2 regions of the Nocardioides marinisabuli genome follow, and region 2 is predicted to be linked to the other one. Evidence: predicted binding sites of a transcription regulator. Region 2 holds the regulator's gene; the other holds the start of a gene.
What was found. Region 2 encodes LexA, which represses DNA repair genes until DNA is damaged. Its sites were predicted from a motif close to TCGAACANNTGTTCGA; they were not measured.
Positions count from the first base shown of each region.

Region 1: the regulator LexA is predicted to act here: its motif matches at 1,242-1,257, upstream of H0S66_RS11700 (HNH endonuclease signature motif containing protein).

Region 1 covers NZ_CP059163.1:2,450,772-2,455,337, forward strand. Annotated here, with positions in the region: gene H0S66_RS11700 (HNH endonuclease signature motif containing protein) at 1-1,228, opposite strand, end outside; gene H0S66_RS20120 (alpha/beta fold hydrolase) at 1,344-2,021, shown strand; gene H0S66_RS11710 (ABC1 kinase family protein) at 2,025-3,059, opposite strand; gene H0S66_RS20840 (hypothetical protein) at 3,013-3,360, opposite strand; gene H0S66_RS11715 (class I SAM-dependent methyltransferase) at 3,461-4,180, shown strand; gene msrA (peptide-methionine (S)-S-oxide reductase MsrA) at 4,190-4,566, opposite strand, start outside.
Region 2 covers NZ_CP059163.1:2,333,992-2,338,557, forward strand. Annotated here, with positions in the region: gene H0S66_RS11170 (alkaline phosphatase D family protein) at 1-705, opposite strand, end outside; gene lexA (transcriptional repressor LexA) at 807-1,541, opposite strand; gene H0S66_RS11180 (LysM peptidoglycan-binding domain-containing protein) at 1,877-2,248, shown strand; gene H0S66_RS11185 (hypothetical protein) at 2,729-2,947, shown strand; gene H0S66_RS11190 (class I SAM-dependent methyltransferase) at 2,901-3,272, shown strand; gene H0S66_RS11195 (hypothetical protein) at 3,196-3,513, opposite strand; gene nrdR (transcriptional regulator NrdR) at 3,976-4,455, shown strand.

The sequences.
Region 1 (4,566 bases), 120 kb from region 2:
AGCGGGGATGGCGGAGCCGGATCTGCTCGGCGAGCCGCTCGCTGGGGGTGTAGCCGTCGGTGGTGATGTCCTCGGAGAGGTCGACCGGTCGGCGGGGGTGGGGGCGGAGGTCGGGGTTGCTGGCGAAGCCGCGGATGTCCTCGGCCGTGATGTCTCGGGCGGCTGGGGTGTTGACCTTGCGGAAGGGGTGCTCGTAGGCCTCGGGGTCCGACCCGCTGCCGGTGATGGTGCGGTAGGTGACGTGGGTGTCGGGCACGCGGAGCCACTCGCAGACCTGGTCGGTGGTGACGAAGCTGCGGGTCTCCTCGACGCGGGCGAGGTGCAGCCCGGCGGAGAGGTTGTTCGACCTGAGGGTGGTGGGGTCGATACCGGCCAGGGCTACGTCGGTCAGGTGGACGTTGAGCACGACCTGCCGTGCAGGCACCCGAGGCGCGTCGTCGTCGGTGCCGGTGCCGGTGAGGTCGAGGGTGGTCTGGGTGCGGGCGAGGATACCGAGGGCCATGCTGCGGCGTACGTCGAGGGGCTGGTCGGAGCCGGCCAGCGCCAGGTTGCGGGCCTCGCGGGTGACGGCGTTGTCGAGGTCGAGGGCGTCGGCCAGGTCGAGGCAGCCGATCGCGTCGACTACCCCGTCGATGCACTGCCCGCCGCGGGTGGCGGCGTCGAGGTGGATGTCGAGCTTGCGGTCCTCGGCGGCGATGGCTCGCTTGTCCTCGGCGGCCTCGGGGTCGAAGCGGCACAGGGCTTCTTCGACGAGGCGTCCCAGGACGGCGTAGGAGCAGGTGGCGGCGACGCCGGCGAGGTGGTGGTCGACCCAGGCGGCGGCCTCGCGGGGGAGGCCGAGGGTGGCCTCGGCGATGCGGCGGGCCCGCCAGACCGGTACTCGACCGGAGGCGACGGCTGCGTGCAGGCGGGGGAGTCGGTAGCGGGTCTCGACGACGTGGGCGACGTAGCGGATGGCCGCATCGGCCGACATCCCGAGGGCGGTGCCGTACTCGATGACCGCGAACTCGGAGACCTTGGGTGCGCCGGGCCCGGCGAGGGTGATGAGCATGTCGGTGCCGGGCAGGACCGCGGCCTTGGCCTCGTCACGGGTGGAGTGCATGGCCGCGTACGTGCAGGTGGCCTCGTACATCGCGACCTCGGCGGCGTCGCGGGCAGCACGCTGGGAGCGGGCGTAGGCGAGGACCGCGTCGGCGGTGTCGCAGCGCTCGAGCTCCTGGGTGATCATGCTCCTATTCTAATCGAACGCGTGTTCGAGTCAATGGTCATGTGGCATCTGTGGAGAGTGGCTTGGAGGCAGTGATGGGGGCTCTGGGCGCACCCCCACGACCTACGGTGGGGAGATGCCGACGACGACCTCGAACGCCCCCAGTCGCCTGCTCGTCACGGCCTTCGCCGCGGGGCTGCTGCTGGCCCTGCTCGGCCTGGCCGGCTGCGGCTCCGACGAGCAAGGCGCGAGCCCCGCGAGCGACGGCGGGGCGAGCGGCGAGAGGATCTCGCTGGTCGACGAGGGGGACGCGTTGCGCTGGGGTGACGGCTCGTACGGCGTCGTGCTCGCCCACGGCGCGGCCTTCGACGCCGCGAGCTGGCAGGACCAGGCGGTGGCGATCGCCGAGCAGGGCGCGACCGTGGTCGCGGTGGAGGACCTGACCGCCGAGGCGATGACGGCCGCGGTCGAGCGGCTGCGCGAGGACGGCGCCGAGGAGGTCGCCCTGGTCGGCGGGAGCGCGGGCGCCGACGCGGCGCTGCGGCTGCTCAGCGAGCAGCCCGAGCTGGTCGACCGGGTGGTGACGCTCTCGGCCAACAGCGTCGTCGAGGGGCTGGGCGAGCAGCCCAAGCTCTTCATCGCCAGCGAGGACGAGCCGGTGGCGGAGGTCTCCGAGCAGCTGGCCGCGACCGCGCCCGGCGACGACAACGAGGTCCTGCTGCTGCCGGGCTCCGACCACGCCCAGCACCTCTTCGACGGTGACCAGGCCGAGGCCGCGCTCGACGCCCTGCTCCGGGCGCTCGACCCGCGGTAGACCTCAGACGGGCTCGGCGAACCCGGGCAGCAGCTCGCGCAGGATCTCGCCGAACGCGACGTCCGCCTCGAGCTGGGAGAGGATGCCGACCGCGCCCAGCCAGGTGCGGTGGATCAGCAGGTACGACGGCGGCAGGTTGATCTTCATCGCGACCGTGAACGACGGGTTCTTGGGGTCGTTGATGCGCTGGAACTGCTCCTGCATCCACGCGCGGGTGAACTGGAAGCGCTCGGTGCGCGCCGGCTCCACGAACGGGGCGAGGTAGTCGAGCAGCTCGCGGGAGCCGATGCTGACCCCGGGCTTGACGAAGCCCTCCGCGCGCAGCCCCTCGAGCAGCGTCGCGTCGTCCTCGATGCTGGCGATCCGGATCAGGGTGCCCATCGCGGTCGGCAGGCCGTCGGGCAGCCGCGCCACGGCGCCGTAGTCGAGCACGCCCATCCGCGGCGGTCCGCCGTCGACGCCCGGCACGACCCGGAAGTTCCCGGGGTGCGGGTCGGCGTGCAGCATCCCTGTGCGCCCCGGGGCGCCGAGCAGGAACCGGGTGAAGAGGTCGCCGAATCGGTCGCGCTCCTCCTGGGAGCCCTCCGCGATCACCTTCGCCAGCGACGAGGTCGAGTCGAGCCACTCGGTGACCAGCGTCGCGGGGCCGTGGGCCACCACGTCGGGCACCACGATGTCGGGGTCGTCGGCGTACGCCGCCGCGAAGGCGCGCTGGGCGGAGGCCTCGAGGTCGTAGTCGAGCTCCTCCTCCATCCGGGCCTGCATCTCGGCGACCAGCGGCTTGACGTCGAGGCCGGGCACCAGCGGGCCGAGGCTGCGCGCGACCCGCGCGAGCTGGCGCAGGTCGGAGCGCAGCGCCTCGCCGGCGCGGGGGTACTGCACCTTGACTGCGACCTCGCGGCCGTCGTGCCAGCGTCCCTTGTGCACCTGGCCGATGGACGCGGCCGCGGTCGGCCCGCCGTCGAGCCAGACCAGCTGGTCCTGCCATTCGTCACCCAGGTCGCGGGCGAGCGTCTCGCGGACGGTCTGCGTGGGCATCGGGGGGAGCGGAGTCCTGCAGCCTGGTCAGCTGCTCGCGGTAGGGCGCCGCTAGCTCGTCGGGCAGCGCCGACTCGAGCACCGACAGCGCCTGGCCGAACTTCATCGCCCCGCCCTTGAGCTCGCCCAGGGTGCGGAAGAGCTGCTCGGCGGTGCGCATCTGGATCTCGCTCATCACCGCCTCGGCCGGGCGTCCGCCCAGCCGCTTGCCCAGACCGATCGCGTTGCGCCCGGCGTACCCGAGCGGGAGCGCTGCCAGGCGTGCGGTGCGTCCGAACGCCTTGCGCGGCATGTCGCTCATGACGACCATCCTCCTCGGTCGCGCAAGGCCGCGCGGGTGAGCCGGGCTGCGGACAGCGCGCCGCGAGCGCGGCCGCAGGGGACTCGGGTAGGAACGGAGCATGTCCGACTCGGCGAACACTCCTGTTGCCCCTGGCTACGACGACTTCGCGGCGGCGTACTCGGCCAGGAACGAGAAGAGCCTCTTCAACGCCTACTACGAGCGGCCGGAGATGCTGCGGCTGGCCGGCGACGTCGCGGGCCTGGAGGTGCTCGACGCCGGGTGCGGGTCGGGGCCGCTGGCGAAGGCCCTGCGGGCGAGGGGAGCGGCCGTGTCCGCCTTCGACCTGAGCCCGGTCATGGTCGAGCTGGCGCGCGAGCGGCTGGGAGGGGACGCGGACGTGAGGGTCGCGGACCTCGGGGCGCCCCTGCCGTACGCCGACGACAGCTTCGACCTCGTGGTGGTCTCGCTGGCCCTGCACTACGTCGAGGACTGGGACTCGGCGCTGGCCGAGCTGCGGCGGGTGCTGCGGCCGGACGGGCGGCTCACCGTCTCGATCATCCACCCGATGATCTACGCGATCGTCTACCCCGAGGCCGACTACTTCGCCCTCACCAGGTACTCCGAGGACTACGACTACGGCGACCGGACCGTGTGGATGACCTACTGGCACCGCCCGCTGGGGGAGGTGGTGAGCGCGTTCCTGCGCGCGGGCTTCCAGGTCCGGGCGATGACGGAGCCGCCGCCCGCCGCCGACACCCCACCGGACCTGCTGCCCCACCCGGACGGCCGCCCCTTCATCTGCTTCCTCTTCCTCGAGCTGCAGGCACCCGGGGAGTGACCAGCCCCGTCAGGCGGTCGTCGGGAACGGCACCCCGGTGTTGGAGTGGCAGCGGTAGCCGTAGGGGTTCTTGGCCAGGTACTGCTGGTGCACGTCCTCGGCGTAGTAGTACGTCGGCGACTCGCGGACCTCGGTGGTGATCTCGCCCAGACCGCGACGGGCGAGCTCCTCGCCGTACACACGGGTCAGCTCGAGGGCGGTCTTCTCCTGCTCGGGCGTGGTCCAGTAGATCGCGGAGCGGTACTGGGTGCCGACGTCGTTGCCCTGGCGCATGCCCTGGGTCGGGTCGTGCACCTCGAAGAACGCCTTGACCAGGTCGGCGTAGGAGACGACGGCGGGGTCGAAGACGACGCGCACGGCCTCGGTGTGGTTGGTGCGCCCCGAGC
Region 2 (4,566 bases):
CGCGGGGTCGTGCGGGCGGATGTCGACGTTGTCCTGGCCCATGCCGTACTGGCCGGGCGCGTACTCGTAGAGGTAGTCGCCCAGGTGCAGCACCGCGTGCAGGTCGTCGCGCTCGGCGAGCAGCCGGTAGGCGCTGAACCAGCCGGCCTGCAGGTTGGCGCAGGACACCACGCCGAAGCGCAGGTTGTCGGGCGTGGCGCGCTTGGCGGGGGCGGTGCGGGTGGTGCCGACCGGGCTGCGCTGGCCGCGCGCGGTGAAGCGGTAGTGGTAGACGGTCTCGGGCTGCAGGCCCGTCACGTCGAGCTTGACGGTGTGGTCGCGCGCGGCGCTGGTGACGAAGCGGCCCCGGCGCACGACGTTGCGGAAGCGGCGGTCGGTGGCGACCTCCCAGCGCACGCCCACCCGCGGGCCCTTGCCCGAGCCGGGGGTGGCGGCCCTGGTGGGGGTGACCCGGGTCCAGATCAGCACCGCGCGCGGCAGCGGGTCGCCGGAGGCCACACCGTGGGCGAAGACGTCGTGACGGGCCTTCGCGGCGACCGCGTGCGGGCCGGCGAGCACGCCGGCGCCGGTGACGGCGGCGCCGCCGGCCCCGACGGCACTGGCGGCCAGGACCGTACGGCGTCCGAGGGCGGCGAGGCGGGCCCGCTCGGCGTCGGCGGGGCTCGCGGCGTCAGCGGCGGTGGTGGGGGTCAGTGGTGGGGTCACGCCTCATCCAACGACACACCGCCGTCCACGTGACGTGGACGGCGGTGTGAGCACCGTCTGTTCACCGTCGGTTCGGTCTCCCGACGGGCGGGTGCGGGGCCTCAGAGGCTGCGCAGCACCGCGGTGACGACCCCGAGGATCGAGGCGTGGGTGCCGTCGATCGGCTCGTAGGCGTCGTTGTGGGGCAGCAGCCAGACCTTGCCGTCCTTGCGCTGGAAGGTCTTGACGGTGGCCTCCTCACCGATCAGGGCGGCGACGATCTGGCCGTTGCTGGCGGTCTGCTCCTGGCGGATCACCACGTAGTCGCCGTCGCAGATCGCGGCGTCGATCATCGAGTCGCCGGAGACCTCGAGCAGGAAGAGCTGGCCGTCGCCGACCAGCTGCTGGGGCAGCGGGAAGACGGCCTCGACCCGCTCCTCGGCCAGGATCGGGCCACCGGCGGCGATCCGGCCCACGACCGGCACGTAGGAGGCCTGCGGCATGGTGTTGCCGATGTCGGTCTCGTCGACCGAGCTGTCGTCGGCCGAGGAGATCGCCTTGCGGCGCGCCATCAGCTCGGGCAGGAAGACCTCGAGCGCGCGCGGGCGGTGCGGGTCGCGCTTGAGGAAGCCCTTCTCCTCGAGCACCTTGAGCTGGTGGGAGACGCTGGAGGTGCTGGTCAGGCCGACGGCCTGGCCGATCTCGCGCATGCTCGGCGGGTAGCCGCGGGTCTCGATGGCCTCCTTGATGCACGCGAGGACCTTGATCTGGCGCGGCGTCAGGCCGGTCGCGTCGGGAGGGCCGTCGGGCAGCTCCGCGACCCCGCGCTTGCGGGGGCCGCTGTTCTTGGTGGCCATCGTGTGCCTTTCGTGCGCGAGGCCCGAGCCGGGGAGTCCGCTCGGATGGGTCGTGGACCCACGCTATCGCCGCGCGGGCCCGACTTCAAACATCTGTTCGAAGGGCGTGTCGCGCTCGTGGAGGCGGCGACGGGCTGCTCCGGCGTGACGTCGGGGATCTCGAACAATTGTTCGCCGCACCCCTTGCGCGGCTCGAACACCTGATCTAGTCTCGCTCATGTGTTCGATCGAACACCTGGTCGAAGCAGGATCGCGACCGGGACTGTCGGTGGCTGTCCGTAGACATCTCCCTGACCGAGCACGACGACGACCACCCCCTTCCCCAGGAGGTCCCGATGAGCACCATGACCCTCACCGCCGCCCCGGCCCCGATCCGCCTCGGCGCCGTCCGCGCCACCCGCCGTACGACGCCCGGCTCGCTGCGGCTGACCCGCCGCGGCCGGCTCGCTGTGCTGGCCGCGGGCCTGCTGCTCGTCGCCCTGGTGGGCGTCGTGCTGGCCGGCGTCTCCGTTGCCACCAGCGAGAGCGGCACCGCCCCGGCGACTGAGACGATCACCGTCGGCGTCGGCGACACGCTGTGGGCCATCGCCGCCGAGCGCGCCGAGTCCGGCGACGTGCGCGAGGTCATCGGGCGCATCCAGCAGCTGAACTCCCTCGACGGTGGCCTGGTGGTCACCGGCCAGCGCCTGGTCGTCCCGGCCGGCTGAGGAACGGCCCGCGACCGCGGTGCGGTCCGGGCGCGGCGGCCCCTGTGGCCGCCCACAGATTTCGTCGGTCGCCTCGACCCCGGCCGGCGAAACCAGGGGAAAGACGAGGGGCGGGCCCGCAGTGGGCCCGCCCCTCGCGCTGTGTCGGGCCCTGTCTTCCGCGTCCGGTGGGGGAGGGTGTCGTGGTGAGCGACGGCGTCTTCGAGAGCAGGCTGGCGCAGTGGCAGGCGTGGTGCGAGGCGCCCTGGGGCCGGTTGCGGTTCGCGGTGGTGCGCGAGACGCTGCGCCGCCAGATCGAGGCGCTCCAGGCCGACCTCGGGCAGCCGCGGGCGCTGCGGGTCCTCGACGTCGGCGGGGGCGACGGCCGCGACGCCTTGGGCCTGGCCGTCGCCGGCCACGACGTCACGGTCCTCGACCGGCGCCCTCCTGGCTCGCCGAGGCCCGCCGCCGCGCCGAGTCGGCGGGGGCGGGGAGCGGCTGGTGACCCTCGAGGGCTCGATCGACGACCTGAGCGGGGCCGGAGACGGGGCCGGCGGCGGGTTCGACCTGGTGCTGTGCCACAACGTGCTGCACTACCGCCCGGCCGAGACCGGCGCGGCCGACGTGCGACGTCCTGGCGCGGGCGGCGCGGCCGGGCGGTCGGGTCTCGGTGATGGCGCCGAACCCCGCGGCGCGGGTGATCGGGCGGCTGGTGCGTGAGGGGCCGGAGGCTGCCCTCGACGAGCTCGGCCGCGACGACATGGAGTCGGCCACCTTCGCCACGACCGCGCGGGCGGTGGCCCGCGACGAGGTCGAGGCGCAGCTGGTGGCGGCCGGGCTCGAGGTGGTGGGCCGCTTCGCCGCCCGGGTCGCCAACGACTACGTCGCCGACGACGGCCGCAAGGCCGACCCCGACTTCTACGCGGCGCTGGAGCGCCTCGAGCTCGCGCTGTGCGACCGGGAGCCGTTCATCTCTCTCGGGGCGCTGTGGCAGCTCGTCGCCGTCCGCCCGGTGGGGGAGCCGGGGTCGCGGGGTCGCGGGTGAGGCCGAGCGCCCGGCCCAGGCGCGCGATGAGCATCAGGCCCACGAAGAGGCAGGCCACGGCCCCGACGGAGGCGAGCGCCAGGAAGAACCAGGCGGCCGACTCCCCGCCGCGGGCCTGGGTGCCGAAGTCGATGGCGGCGTAGACCAGGTAGCCCCAAGCGACCACCGCGGCGGTGACGGCCAGGGCCAGGCCGAGCAGCCGCGGCTGGAACGAGCGCTCCGGGCGGGGGGCGGGCCGCACGGCGGGAACCGGCCCGCTTGCCGGCCGTGGCGGGAGCGGGAGTCGGCGCGCCGGCCACCTGCTCGTCCACCTGGCCGCCCGCCTCGCCGCTCACAGCGTCATTGTGTCCGACCGCACCCAGCCCCGGCGACCGGGTGTCGGTACCGGTGCCGGCATCTGGCGGCCGCTCCAGCACTGCTCGGCGCCACCCCTTCGGGGCGGTCCCGGTGCGCTGACCTGCACCGATGTGTCGAGTGTGATCTGGGTCGCAGGAAATTTTCGGGACGGCTTGCGCGGCTCGTGGTCCCGGGCGTACGGTTCCACTACATCTAGTAGTTACACCGGTGTAGTTATCCACATCTAGTTCACAGATGGATGCGGGATGGTGCACAGGTGACCGGTTGTTCTCCACAGGGAGAGCAACGATATCCACACCCAGCAGCCCTCGCGGGGGCTGCGCGGCGCGCCCGAGAGGAGGACCCGATGCACTGCCCGTTCTGCCGTGCCACCGACACCCGGGTCCTCGACTCGCGGGTCTCCGAGGACGGCGGCTCGATCCGCCGGCGGCGTACCTGCTCGGCCTGCTCGAAGCGGTTCACCACCGTCGAGCAGATGCAGCTGAGCGTCGTGAAGCGCTCGGGGGCCAGCGAGCCCTTCGTGCGCGAGAAGGCCGTGGCCGGCGTGCGCAAGGCGTGCAAGGGCCGACCGGTCACCGAGGACCAGCTGGCCTGCCTGGGCCAGGTCGTCGAGGACACCCTGCGCGGCGCGGGAGCCGCCGAGCTGCCGGCCCACGAGGTCGGTCTGGCCATCCTGGGCCCGCTGCGCGAGCTCGACGAGGTGGCCTACCTGCGCTTCGCCAGCGTCTACCGCCAGTTCGCCTCCGCGGCCGACTTCGAGGACGAGATCGCCATGCTCCGCGCCGAGCGCCTGACGCTCGACACCGAGCCCCAGCCCACGGGCTGACACAGACCGCCCGGCAGGTAGTGGGGAAGCTGCCTGCCGGGCGCACCACCTCTTCCCTCACCGCATCACCCGGTGTCACGTCCGATGTCGGTGGTCGCAGCGACCATCGGG